Regions from separate parts of the Pseudomonas poae RE*1-1-14 genome, predicted to be linked through region 2. Evidence: riboswitches for the same ligand, from Rfam matches in the RefSeq annotation. Region 2 holds a riboswitch; the other holds the start of a gene.

Region 1 (6,175 bases), 1.6 Mb from region 2:
CGTCGGCCCGCTGACGGCCCAGGGGCCGACCTGCTCGGCGAGCAGCTTGAGCAACCGCCGCTCGGCCAGGACAAAGCCCAGCCGCACACCGGCCAGGCCAAAGAATTTGCCGAATGAGCGCAGCACGATCAGCCCGACCTGATGGGCATGGCCCGCCAGGCTCAGGTGCGGGGTGACGTCCATGAAGGCTTCGTCCACCACCAGCCAGCCTCCGCGCTGCGCCAGGCGGGTGTGCCAGGCGAGCAGGCGTTGCGGGCTCAGGCTCAACCCCGTGGGGTTGTTCGGGTTAACCACCACCAGCACATCGAGGCTGTCGAGAAAGAAGTCGACTTCCTGCTCCTGTACTTCGCGCACCACATACCCGGCGCGACGCCAGGCTTCGGCGTGTTCGGCGTAGCACGGCGACAGCACGCCGACCTTGCCGGAACGACGCAGGCGCGGCAGCAACTGGATGGCCGCCTGCGAACCGGCCACTGGCAATACATGCGCCGCGCCGTAATATTCGCTGGCGGCCAACTCCAGGCCATCGTCGGTTTCCGGCAGACGCGCCCAGGCGCGCAACGGGATCTCGGGAATCGGCCAGGGCCACGGCGCCAGACCACTGGACAGGTCGAGCCACTGGTCTTCGGCAATGCCGTACTGGATTGCCGCCTTGCGCAGGCGTCCGCCGTGTTCAAGCATAAAATTGCGCCCCCGCGCACAGAATCAGCAGCCACAGCCATACGCCGCGCTGCACCAGTTGCCAGCCCCGCTCGATGGCATCGGCATCCGCCGCCGGGCCTTCGCCCAGCGGTGGACGCTGATGCAGCTCGCCGTGATAGATCGCCGCACCACCCAGCGCCACGCCCAGCGCGCCCGCGCCGGCCGCCATCACTGGCCCGGCGTTGGGGCTGTCCCAGGTCGGACCCTGGGTGCGCCAGCACTTGAGCGCCAGGCGGGTCTTGCCCAGCACGGCGTAGGTCAAGGCCACCAGCCGCGCAGGAATATAGTTGAGCACATCGTCAATTCTGGCAGCTGCCCAGCCGAAGCGCTCGAAGCGTTCGGTGCGGTAGCCCCACATCGCGTCCAGCGTATTGCTCAGACGATAGAGCACCACGCCCGGCACGCCGGCGACCACAAACCAGAACAGTGCGGCAAATACTGCGTCGCTGCCGTTTTCCAGCACCGACTCGGTGGCAGCGCGGGCGACGTCGGTGGCGTCCAGTTCGGCGGTCTCGCGGCTGACCAGGTAACTCACCCGCGTGCGCGCCTCAACCAGGTCATCGCTGCGCAGGGCCTGGGCCACCGGTATCACATGCTCACCCAGGCTGCGCATGCCCAGGGCGCAGTACAACGCGAGGATCTCCAGCGTCCAGCCAATATAAGGCGCCCATGACAAGGCGGTGGCCAGCAGGGTCAACGGCACCACCGCGATGACCCAGGCGGTGACCCCATGGCTGCGCCAGCCGCGCCCACCGCTGTTGAAGCGTTGCTCGATGCGCCCGGCAAAGTTGCCGAATGCCACCAGCGGATGCCAGCGCCTGGGCTCACCCAGCAGCGCGTCCAGCGCCACGGCAGCGACGCACAGCAAGGCCACACTCATTGACTCACTCCCCACGCATTTTCATACAGCATCTCACTCAACGGCTGTGGCTCGCGCCAGCCCTCGAGCTGTAGCATTGGCGCCGGATAAAATTCGGCGACAGGGCCCAGGCACAATACGGCCAGGGGCTTGGCACCTGGCGGCAAGCCCAGCAGGTCGGCCAGGGCCTGGGGTTCGAACAACGACACCCAGCCCATGCCCAGCCCTTCCACCCGCGCGGCCAGCCACAGGTTCTGGATTGCGCAGGACAGCGAGGCCATGTCCATTTCGGGCAAGGTGCGACGGCCGAAAATATGCCGTTCACGGTCATCCATCAGCGCTGCCACCAGCACTTCGGCGCAGTCGTGGATGCCTTCGACCTTGAGCTTCATGAACTGGTCGGAACACTCCCCCAGGGCCTGAGCGGTGCGCACGCGTTCGTCTTCCACCAGGTGCTGGATCCGCTCGCGCAACGAGCGGTCGCTGATGCGGATAAAGCGCCAGGGCTGCATCAGGCCCACGCTGGGGGCCTGATGTGCGGCCTGGAGCAGGCGCTGCAGTAATTCGGGGGCGACCGTGCCACCGCTGAAGTGGCGCATGTCGCGGCGTTCGGCGATGGCGCGGTACACGGCGTCGCGCTCGGCCTGGGGGAATGCGTGGTCGGTCATGGCCCTACCGTTTGATCTGTAAACGCTATCAATGTGGGCGCTGGATTGCCTGCGACAGCGGTCTTGAGATCCGGCGCAAAAAGCGCGGCCACCGCCGCCGGATTCGACGGGAAGTAAAAGTGCACATAGGAAGCGGTCATCCGGCCCTGCCGATACACCGCCTCGGCACCGCGCCCGCCATTGGGGCTCAGGCCACGGGCGATCGGATCCCATTCGGTGCTGGTCAGCGAATGGTGATAGGTGTGCCCGCGCAACGTGCCCTCCGGCAGCTCGACACTCTGCAGCGCCAGCGCCGCCAGTTTCTTCTGCATCACCGCGTCGCCCCGCAACAGGCCCACCAGTTCGGCGCGGATGCCGTCAACGTCGGTGAGCGAGTCGAGCAGATACAACATGCCGCCACACTCGGCGAGCAAGGGTTTATTCGCCGCGTGATGGGCACGAATGGCTGCGAGCATCGAGGTATTTTCCGACAGCGCCTGGTGATGCAGCTCCGGGTAACCACCGGGCAGGTACAGGCTGTCGGCCTCAGGCAACTGACTATCGTGAAGCGGTGAGAAGAACCTCAGCTCGGCGCCCATCGCCCGCAACAGGTCCAGGCTGGCGCCATAGGTGAAGGCAAACGCTTCGTCCCGGGCGATGGCAATGCGCACGCCGGCGAGCAACGGCTCGGCCGCGATCACCTCGGGCACGGCAAAGGTCACCGGTGGCGGCACCGCCACTTCGCAACTGCTGCCCAGGGCCTGGGCGGCGGCGTCCAGGCGCGCATCGAGGTCATTGAGCTCGCTGGCCTGCACCAGGCCGAGGTGACGGCTGGGCAGTTCGATTCCAGTCTCGCGGGACAGCGCGCCGTACCAGCGCAGGCCTTCGGTGAGGCTGCCTTCGAGCAACTGCGCATGACGCAGGGTGCCGACCCGGTTGGCCAGCACGCCGGCGAACGGCAGGTCCGGCTGATAGCGCGCCAGGCCCAGGGCCAGTGCGCCGAAGGTCTGGGCCATGGCGGTGCCGTCGATCACGCCGAGCACCGGCACACCGAAATGTCGCGCCAGGTCGGCGCTGGAGGGCGTGCCGTCGAACAGGCCCATGACGCCTTCGATCAGAATAAGGTCGGCCTCGCCCGCCGCTTCCCACAACAGGCGGCGACTTTCCTGCTCGCCCACCATCCACATGTCCAACTGATACACCGGCGCACCACTGGCGCGCTCGTGGATCATCGGGTCGAGGAAGTCCGGGCCGCACTTGAACACGCGCACCTTGCGCCCCAGATTGCGGTGCAGCCGGGCCAGGGCGGCGGTCACGGTGGTTTTGCCCTGGCCGGACGCCGGTGCGGCAATCAGAACGGCCGGGCAATGACGGGGCTGATTCAAAGTTCGACGCCCTTCTGAGCCTTGATGCCGGCCTGGAATGCGTGCTTGAGCATGCCCATTTCGGTGACGGTGTCGCCCATTTCAATCAGCTCGGGCTTGGCGCCACGGCCGGTGACCACCACGTGCTGCATCGGCGGGCGGGCCTGCAGGTCGCTGAGGACCTGGTCAAGGTTGAGGTAGCCGTGCTTGAGGGCAATGTTCAATTCATCCAGCACCACCAGGCCGATGGAGGGGTCCTGCAGCATTGCCCGCGATACCGCCCAAGCGGCTTCGGCGGCGGCGATGTCGCGCTGGCGGTCCTGAGTTTCCCAGGTGAAACCTTCACCCATCACGTGAAAGCGCACCTGCTCGGGGAAGCGGCGGAAGAACATCTCTTCGCCGGTGCTGAAACGGCCCTTGATGAACTGCACCACACCGCACTGCATGCCGTGGCCCATGGCACGGGCCAGCATGCCGAAGGCCGAGCTGCTCTTGCCTTTGCCGTTGCCGGTGAGCACCAGCAGCAGGCCGCACTCATTCGGCGAGTTGGCGATGCGCTCGTCGATCACGGCTTTTTTGCGCAGCATGCGCGCCAGATGGCGCTCGTCGCGTTCGGGGGAATCGGTCATGGCAGCTCTCCGTTGGGGCTGGACAAAAACGGCGGGCAGGAACAAGCACATACAGACAGCCAAGCATCGCCCACCGTGATGCTGTTGAATGTTCAAGGCCGGTCTCCGGACTCATGAGTGGCGCCTGCACGTATCAAGCGCAGGCAAGCCGGCGGCGCGCCTTCCCATATCGCGGGCGATACAGTGGCAAACAGCACCGTGTTGACTCATTTACCGTTGCGGGGGCAGCGCCGGGATCGCGGCAGCACTGTGTACAAGTGCGCTCACTCACCGGCTTCCCTGTTTCACTCTGTCGACGCACGCGCCACGGAGCACCTGGAACAAGCGGCGAAGGTTAGTGGGTTGGGGGTGGAGCGTCAATTAAAGCTGGCCTGGCACTTGAACCATCCCGCGCTGGCAATCCTCTACCCTTACAGGCATTCAGGAGAAAACCATGCATAAAACAAGACTCGCCTTACTCATCATGCTCGCCGGCACCCTTGCCGCCTGCGGTGAAAGCTCGACGCTGCAGGTGTCGGATGGCACCGGGCCGTCGCCCAAGTTGCCGCAACCGAACAAGACGCTGATCCCAACAGTAAACATCGCACCGGCCATCGGCTGGCCTGAAGGCGCCAAGCCGACCGCCGCCGCTGGCACTCAGGTCGCTGCGTTCGCCGAAGGCCTGGACCACCCGCGCTGGCTCTATGTGTTGCCCAATGGCGACGTACTGGTGGCCGAAACCAACGCGCCGCCCAAGCCGGATGATGCCAAGGGCATTCGCGGCTGGGTGATGGAGAAAGTCATGGGCCGCGCCGGCGCAGGTGTGCCGAGCCCGAACCGCATCACCCTGCTGCGCGATGCCGACCACGACGGCGTGGCCGAGACACGCACGGTTTTCCTGGAAAACCTCAACTCGCCATTCGGCATGACCTTGGTGGGCAACGACCTGTACGTGGCCGACTCGGACAAGCTGCTGCGCTTTGCCTATCAGCCGGGCGAAACCGCGATCAAAACCCAGGGCACTACAGTCGTCGATTTGCCAGGCGGTCCGCTGAACCACCACTGGACGAAAAACGTGGTGGCGAGCAAGGACGGCAGCAAGCTCTATGTGAGCGTCGGCTCCAACAGTAACGTTGGCGAAAACGGACTGGAGGCCGAACAAGGCCGCGCAGCGATCTGGGAAGTTGACCGCACCACCGGCCAGCACCGGATTTTCGCGTCGGGCCTGCGCAATCCCAACGGCATGGCCTGGGAACCGCAGAGCGGAAAACTGTGGACGGCCGTCAACGAGCGCGACGAAATCGGCAGCGACCTGGTGCCGGACTACATCACCTCGGTCAAGGATGGCGGCTTTTATGGCTGGCCGTTCAGTTACTACGGTCAGCATGTGGACGTGCGCGTGACGCCGCAGAATCCGGAGCTAGTGGCCAAGGCCATTGCACCGGACTACGCCGTGGGCCCGCACACCGCATCCCTGGGGCTGACCTTTGCCGAAGGCAGCAAACTCCCGGCGACCTTCAGCAACGGCGCGTTCATCGGCCAGCACGGCTCGTGGAACCGCAAGCCGCACAGTGGCTACAAGGTGATCTTCGTGCCGTTCGAGGGCGGACAACCCAAGGGGCAGCCGGTGGACGTGCTGACCGGGTTCCTCGACAAAGACGAGAAAGCCATGGGCCGGCCAGTGGGCGTGGTCATCGATCAGCAGGGGGATCTGCTGGTGGCCGATGATGTGGGGAATAAGGTGTGGCGGGTTTCAGCCGCTAAATAAACACCGCAAAACACATGTGGGAGGGGGCCTGCTCCCGATAGCAGTGGATCAGTCAATGAATGGTTGAACTGATGCACCGCCATCGGGAGCAAGCCCCCTCCCACGTGCGGATCCTGGTTTGAGCGTTAAGGATTGCGCGCCAGATGCTCGGCCGGCAATACGCGCTTGGCGCTCAGGTACGCATTCTGCCAATACGCCTTGGACAAGGTATCCAGCTTCACCGTGCC
Region 2 (6,175 bases):
TGGGCACATCCGTCACGATGTCGGCGAGCGCTATGCGCCCCTGGCTTTCCAGGTAGAAATCAATTTCGCCATCGCCTGTGAGGTCAAGCACCAGCCACGACTCGTTTTTTTGCGGATCGTAGCCCAGCCCTGCCTCACCGGGCCGGCCGGAGAGCCGGTTGACGAAGGTGAGGTCATGAAGACCCTGCTTGCGCAACAAGGCGGATATATCGATTTTGTCCTGGCCGGTGACGAAGTCGGTCAACAGGTCGGGGCTGCGTAATGTCGAATCGGTGACGGTGTCGTACACGAAGGTATCGCGGCCTGCCCCGCCCTCCAGCCGATCAGCGCCGCCACCGCCCTTGAGCCGGTTGTCGGCTGCGTTGCCGGTCAACACATCATTGCCGGAACCGCCGATGGCGTTCTCCAGGGTAACGTCCTTGGCGATGGAGACATTGCCCTTCTTGCCACCGACGTCGGAGAAGGTTTCAGCGTTCAGGTTGATCACCTGGTTCTGGTAATAGCCGGAGAAATCCAGCGTATCGTTTCCGCCGCCGTCCCAGACACAGAACACGGCGCCGTCCCGTGGGGACACCAGTGAAAGATCGTCTCGCCGGGTATTGGAGTGGAAGCCGTAGGTGGTATCCGTGTTACGGGTCCGGTAATTGGCGCCGTAGGCCTTTTGGGCCCAGGCGATGTCGGTCATCAGCGGTGCCGACGCATACTCGCCCTGGTGATCCTGGCCGGTATCGCTCGCGTCGAAATAGCTCATGACCGAGTAGGCCCGGCTGTCCTGGGCGAAGATGGCATGCTCGTCGTAGTTGCTCGGCCCACGCGCCGCGTCGTATTCACCGGTGTGCGCGGCGCCCAGCAAGTGGCCGATTTCGTGGGTCAGTGTATGGCGACCAAAGCCGTTCACGGCTGGCGCACGGTTGGCCCAATAGTTCGGGTTCACGCGCACCCGCCCCGCTTTTTCGGAAAATGTGGCATCGGCGAAGTTTATCGCCCTGCTGTTGACGAACCGTAACTGGCCTTCCGGCGCAGCGGCTTCTTCCTTGAACTCGATATTCGCAACATCCGACCAGGACTGCATTGAAAGACGGGCCTGCTCCTGCTGGGTTTGATTAAAGCGGGTCTCCGCTGGTGCAACTTCGCGAAACGTATAACCCACACGCACTGTTTTATCTTTATCGCGGTCTTGCAGCCGGCGCTGTCTTCGATCGATCTGGTTGGCGGCTTGACGGGTGGACCAGGACGGCTTGCCGGACCCTGCACGATAATACGGATCGCCAGCCTGCTGGGCCTTGTACTGCGGGCCAGCGGCTTCAACATTCGGATCTACAATATTTTGATTAACAAAGGGTGTGTTAAAACTGGCGCGAGATATAACAGACATAAAAAAGCCTTATTTACTTAATGGGCAACATCAACTTCAGCGCGCCTACCATCCAATAATCGATACTGAAAAAAAAGTGCATCAGGCCTATAAACTAATTAAGGGTATTACTTGGCAAAAACGCCAGTACGCATGTCCTTCACAAATATTCGTTATCGCCCGCCTCAATTGACGCCCGGTCATGCTCGTGTTTTCCTGTACATCTTGTTTCGGGTGCCCTTCACAGGGTGAAACGGGAAACCGGTGAGTCAGGGCCTGCAATGCCAGGGTATGACAAGGCCGGTGCTGCCCCCGCAACGGTAAGCGAGTGAAGCGTCAGATCCACTGTGCCAGCAGGCATGGGAAGGCGATGCTTTTTGACCCAGCGTCCCTCGCAAGCCCGGAGACCGGCCCGAAAAATCAGATAACAAACCCGCGGTGGGCGGGCGCTGTTCGAACCCCGCGCGCCCGGCTCGCGGGGTTTTGCATGCGCTCGTTTCGCCCAGACACTTGATAGGGACGCGCCATGTCGATCATCAGCAGCACCTCGCCCACCGCCCGCCACACCACCACGCTGAGCCAACGCCTCACCGCCGCCATCGGTGCATCGATACTCGGCGCATGCCTGGTGTATTTCGCCGGGTTCTCGCATATCGAGGCGGTGCACAATGCTGCCCACGATACCCGCCACAGCGCCGCGTTCCCGTGCCACTAAGGTCTGACGACATGATCAAGCGTATTGCGCAAACCGCTGGCTTTACCGGCCTGCTGGCCGCCCTGCTGCTGACTCTGCTGCAAAGCTTCTGGGTCGCCCCGTTGATTCTGCAGGCCGAAACGTTCGAGAAAGCGCCGATTGCGACCGAGGTGGCGCATGAACACGCCGCCCATATGCACGATGCCCAGGCCTGGGAGCCGGAAGATGGCTGGCAGCGGGTGCTGTCGACCACCGGCAGCAACCTGGTGGTGGCGGTGGGTTTCGCGCTGATGCTGGCCGGTCTCTACACCCTGCGCGCGCCGACTCGTACGGCCCAGGGCCTGCTGTGGGGACTGGCTGGCTACGCCACTTTTGTGCTCGCGCCCACCCTAGGCCTGCCGCCGGAGTTGCCCGGCACCGCCGCCGCCGACCTGGCGCTGCGCCAGACCTGGTGGATCGGCACCGCCGCGTCCACGGCCGCCGGTATTGCGCTGATCGTGTTCGGCCACAACTGGCTGCTCAAAGTCCTCGGCGTGGCGATCCTGGCGGTGCCCCATGTGATCGGCGCGCCACAGCCCGAAGTGCATGCAATGCTCGCACCCGAGGCCCTCGAAGCGCAGTTCAAGATCGCCTCGCAGTTGACCAACGTCGCGTTCTGGCTGGCCCTGGGTCTGATCAGCGCCTGGCTGTTCCGTCGCAACCGCGACGGTCAATACTCGGCATGATTCTGGCTGCGGGACTGGGATGTCAGCGCGGGTGTGATGTTCACACCCTGCTGACGCTGCTTGACGGCGCCCTCGCCGAAGCGGGCATAGAGCGCCAGCGGTTAAGCGCGCTGGCCAGCATTGATCGCAAACGGGAGGAGCCGGGGTTGATCGCCCTGGCCCACCTGCTGCAATTGCCGTTGCTGTGTTTCAGCGCCGCGCAACTGGCGAGTTATGAGGACCGCCTGAGCCACAAATCAGCGGCCGCCTTTGCCCACACCGGTTGCCATGGGATTGCCGAAAGTGCCGCGCTCGCTCTGGCCGAACAGCTCGCGGGCGCCCCTGCCCGCTTGTTGATCAGCCGCAGAAAAAACGCCAAGGCGACCTTTGCGTTGGCCTGCGCTGGCTGAAACCCCGATAATCGCCTTGCTCGATCATGAGCATTTTTCATGCTCGCCCTACCCCCACAGGAACTCCCATGACCGTTTACTTTATCGGCGCAGGCCCAGGCGATCCGGAATTGATCACCGTCAAGGGCCAGCGGCTGATCCGCAGTTGCCCGGTGATCATCTACGCCGGCTCGCTGGTGCCAGCGGCGGTGCTGGAAGGCCATCAGGCGCATCAGGTGGTCAACAGCGCCGAGCTGCACCTGGAACAAATCATTGAGTTGATCAAGGTCGCCCACGCCAGCGGCCAGGATGTGGCCCGCGTGCACTCCGGCGATCCAAGCCTGTACGGGGCGATTGGCGAACAGATCCGGCATTTGCGCGAGCTGAACATTCCTTTCCAGATCATCCCGGGCGTCACGGCGGTAGCCGCCTGCGCCGCGCTGCTGGAAACCGAACTGACCCTGCCGGACATCGCCCAGAGCGTCATCCTGACCCGTTACGCCGACAAGACCCGCATGCCGGACGGCGAAGACTTCGACAGCCTGGCGCGGCATGGCACCACAATGGCGATCCATCTTGGGGTCAATCACCTGGAAAAGATCGTCGCCCAACTGCTGCCGCACTATGGCGCTGACTGCCCGATTGCGGTGGTGCACCGTGCAACGTGGCCGGATCAGGATTGGGTGGTGGGCACGCTCAGTGATATTGCCGGCAAAGTCGCGGCCAAGGGCTTTCGGCGTACGGCGTTGATTGTGGTGGGCCGAGTGCTGGCCAGTGACAGCTTTGGTGATTCATCGCTGTACCGCGCCGGGCATGCTCACCTCTACCGTCCTTGAATGAACAAAATGATCTGATTTGTTAGATACCTGATGTAAACGCATGAATTAAAAGCATAAAAAACGGCGCTCACGGGCGCCGTTTTTTGTTCGCAGTGAACGCCTTACTCAGTAGTAGGCGTTTTCTTTCTGCGTGTGGTCGGTCACATCGCGAACGCCCTTGAGCTCCGGAATGCGCTCGAGCAGGGTGCGCTCGATGCCTTCGCGCAGCGTCACGTCCGCCTGGCCGCAACCTTGGCAACCGCCGCCGAACTTGAGTACGGCAATGCCGTCGTCAACCACATCGATCAGGCTGACCTGACCGCCGTGGCTGGCCAGCCCCGGGTTGATCTCGGTTTGCAGGTAATAGTTGATGCGCTCGTTGACCGGGCTGTCGGCGTTGACATTCGGCACCTTGGCGTTGGGCGCCTTGATGGTCAACTGGCCGCCCATGCGGTCGGTGGCATAGTCGACCACGGCATCGTCCAGAAAGGCTTCGCTGAAGGCGTCGATGTACGCGGTGAAGCTTTTGAGCCCCAGGGCGGTGTCTTCAGGTTTCTCTTCGCCAGGCTTGCAGTAGGCAATGCAAGTCTCGGCGTACTGGGTGCCGGGCTGGGTAATAAAGACGCGGATGCCGATACCTGGGGTGTTCTGCTTGGACAGCAGGTCAGCCAGGTAATCGTGGGCGGCGTCGGTAATGGTTATGGCAGTCATGGAAACTCCTCACAGGCTTGGGGGGAGTTTACGCCAAATTATTACGCAGGTACAAAGTCCGAGTGTTTTTGTCGGGATAGCGGCGAAGCCACAACGCGCTCACAGATTCTCATAGCGATTCATGTCCAGTACGCCCTCTTCCACCGGCGTGGTTTCCCGCAGGTACTGCGACAAATCGTGAAAGTACTGCCAGAACAGCGGATGGCTACGGCGTATACCCCAGTGGTCGACGATTTTTTCAAAGCCCGCGGCATCCGTGACCTGCTCCATCTGGGCCACGAACTCGGGCACTTCCTGCGCCTTGAGCGCGAACATGAAGTTGGGGTAGCTGCTGAGTACGCCGGGGTAGACCGTCAAGGTGTCCAGGCCCGGCTGATAGCGATAGGCCTCACCCAAGAGAAACGCGACGTTGCTGTGGGCGCGATTGCGCAAGAGGCTGTAAACCTCGCGCTTGCCGCTGGCGGTTTCGATACGCAGCATCGTCGCTTCGGGCAACTGCTCGATGACCTTGAGCCCGGCGGCCGGGCGCGAGGTCAGGCGGCTCAGCGCCTGTTCTGCATTCTGCAATGCAGGCCCGATGCCGTCGCGCGAACAATAGGCGCCCGAACAGCGGTTGATCGGATCGGGACTCGCATTCAACGCGGCATAACGCGTCAGCAACTGCCGGGCAAAATCGCGTCTGGGGTGCTTTTCATCCAGATGCAGGCCGCTGGGCGTGGTGTCATCAATGGCTTCGTAATCCAGCCACATCTTGAGCTTGCCGCTGTTCTGGTACCAGTCATCGAGGAGCGACTCACGGCTATCGGCCGGCATCAGGCGCAGAAAATTCTGCTCGGCGCCATTGCGGATCAAGTCGAAATACAGTCGGGTCTGGGCCTGATGTGCGACGTTGCCAAACACGTCGAAATTCACCGCCAACTGGTAATAAGTGCGCTCGAGCAGCGGGTAATCGAACAGCCACATCGTCTGCGGCACTTCACCGATCAGGCCTTTGGTCACGGACGCGCTGTCGAAGTGGCGGAAGATGCTCAGCAAGGCATTGTCATTACCCGCCCACAACGTTGACCACGCCGGAGGCGGCAGGTCGGCGTAGCTGTCTCGACGCAGCGCTTCGTATTGGTTGCGCTTGTCGCGGTAGCTCAGCCACAGCCCCAGCACGCTGCCCACCTCATCGTTCTGCCCGGGCATCGCGAGCAGCGGCGTGGCCTGGCCGCGATAGCGCGCATCGGTGATGTACAGGTCGTGCTCAGGGTCCTGGAACAAGGTCCAGAAGTTGTCGCGAATCACGTCCGTGGCGATCTGTCCACGGCATACGGGCCCACGAATGAAGGTGCGCACGAAATACTCGGCGTTATCGAGCATGAACTGGTAGCGCGCCTTGGCCGGGATGGCCTCGAAGGTCTCGAACGGGTTGGCACGACGACCAGGACCGTAGCCGGGCAAGGCGCTGACCTGCCAGTCACCGGCGTAGAAGAGCTGCCGGATGCGCGCCATCTTCGCGGCGC

Evidence for each region. A riboswitch is a leader RNA that binds a small molecule or an ion and turns the genes downstream of it on or off. The one in region 2 is predicted to bind cobalamin.
Region 1: another riboswitch for cobalamin. It lies ahead of cobO (cob(I)yrinic acid a,c-diamide adenosyltransferase); the one in region 2 lies ahead of H045_RS07005 (CbtB domain-containing protein).

What each region holds. Positions count from the first base shown of each region.
Region 1 is NC_020209.1:3,089,266-3,095,440, forward strand. Features, by position in the region: gene cobD (threonine-phosphate decarboxylase CobD) at 1-681, opposite strand, end outside; gene cbiB (adenosylcobinamide-phosphate synthase CbiB) at 674-1,582, opposite strand; gene bluB (5,6-dimethylbenzimidazole synthase) at 1,579-2,229, opposite strand; gene H045_RS13315 (cobyrinic acid a,c-diamide synthase CobB) at 2,226-3,593, opposite strand; gene cobO (cob(I)yrinic acid a,c-diamide adenosyltransferase) at 3,590-4,201, opposite strand; cobalamin riboswitch at 4,281-4,535, opposite strand; gene H045_RS13325 (PQQ-dependent sugar dehydrogenase) at 4,635-5,948, shown strand; gene H045_RS13330 (C40 family peptidase) at 6,074-6,175, opposite strand, start outside.
Region 2 is NC_020209.1:1,518,404-1,524,578, reverse strand. Features, by position in the region: gene H045_RS07010 (M10 family metallopeptidase C-terminal domain-containing protein) at 1-1,375, opposite strand, end outside; cobalamin riboswitch at 1,570-1,784, shown strand; gene H045_RS07005 (CbtB domain-containing protein) at 1,881-2,069, shown strand; gene H045_RS07000 (CbtA family protein) at 2,081-2,773, shown strand; gene H045_RS06995 (cobalamin biosynthesis protein) at 2,770-3,162, shown strand; gene cobM (precorrin-4 C(11)-methyltransferase) at 3,231-3,977, shown strand; gene nfuA (Fe-S biogenesis protein NfuA) at 4,086-4,670, opposite strand; gene H045_RS06980 (fatty acid cis/trans isomerase) at 4,770-6,175, opposite strand, start outside.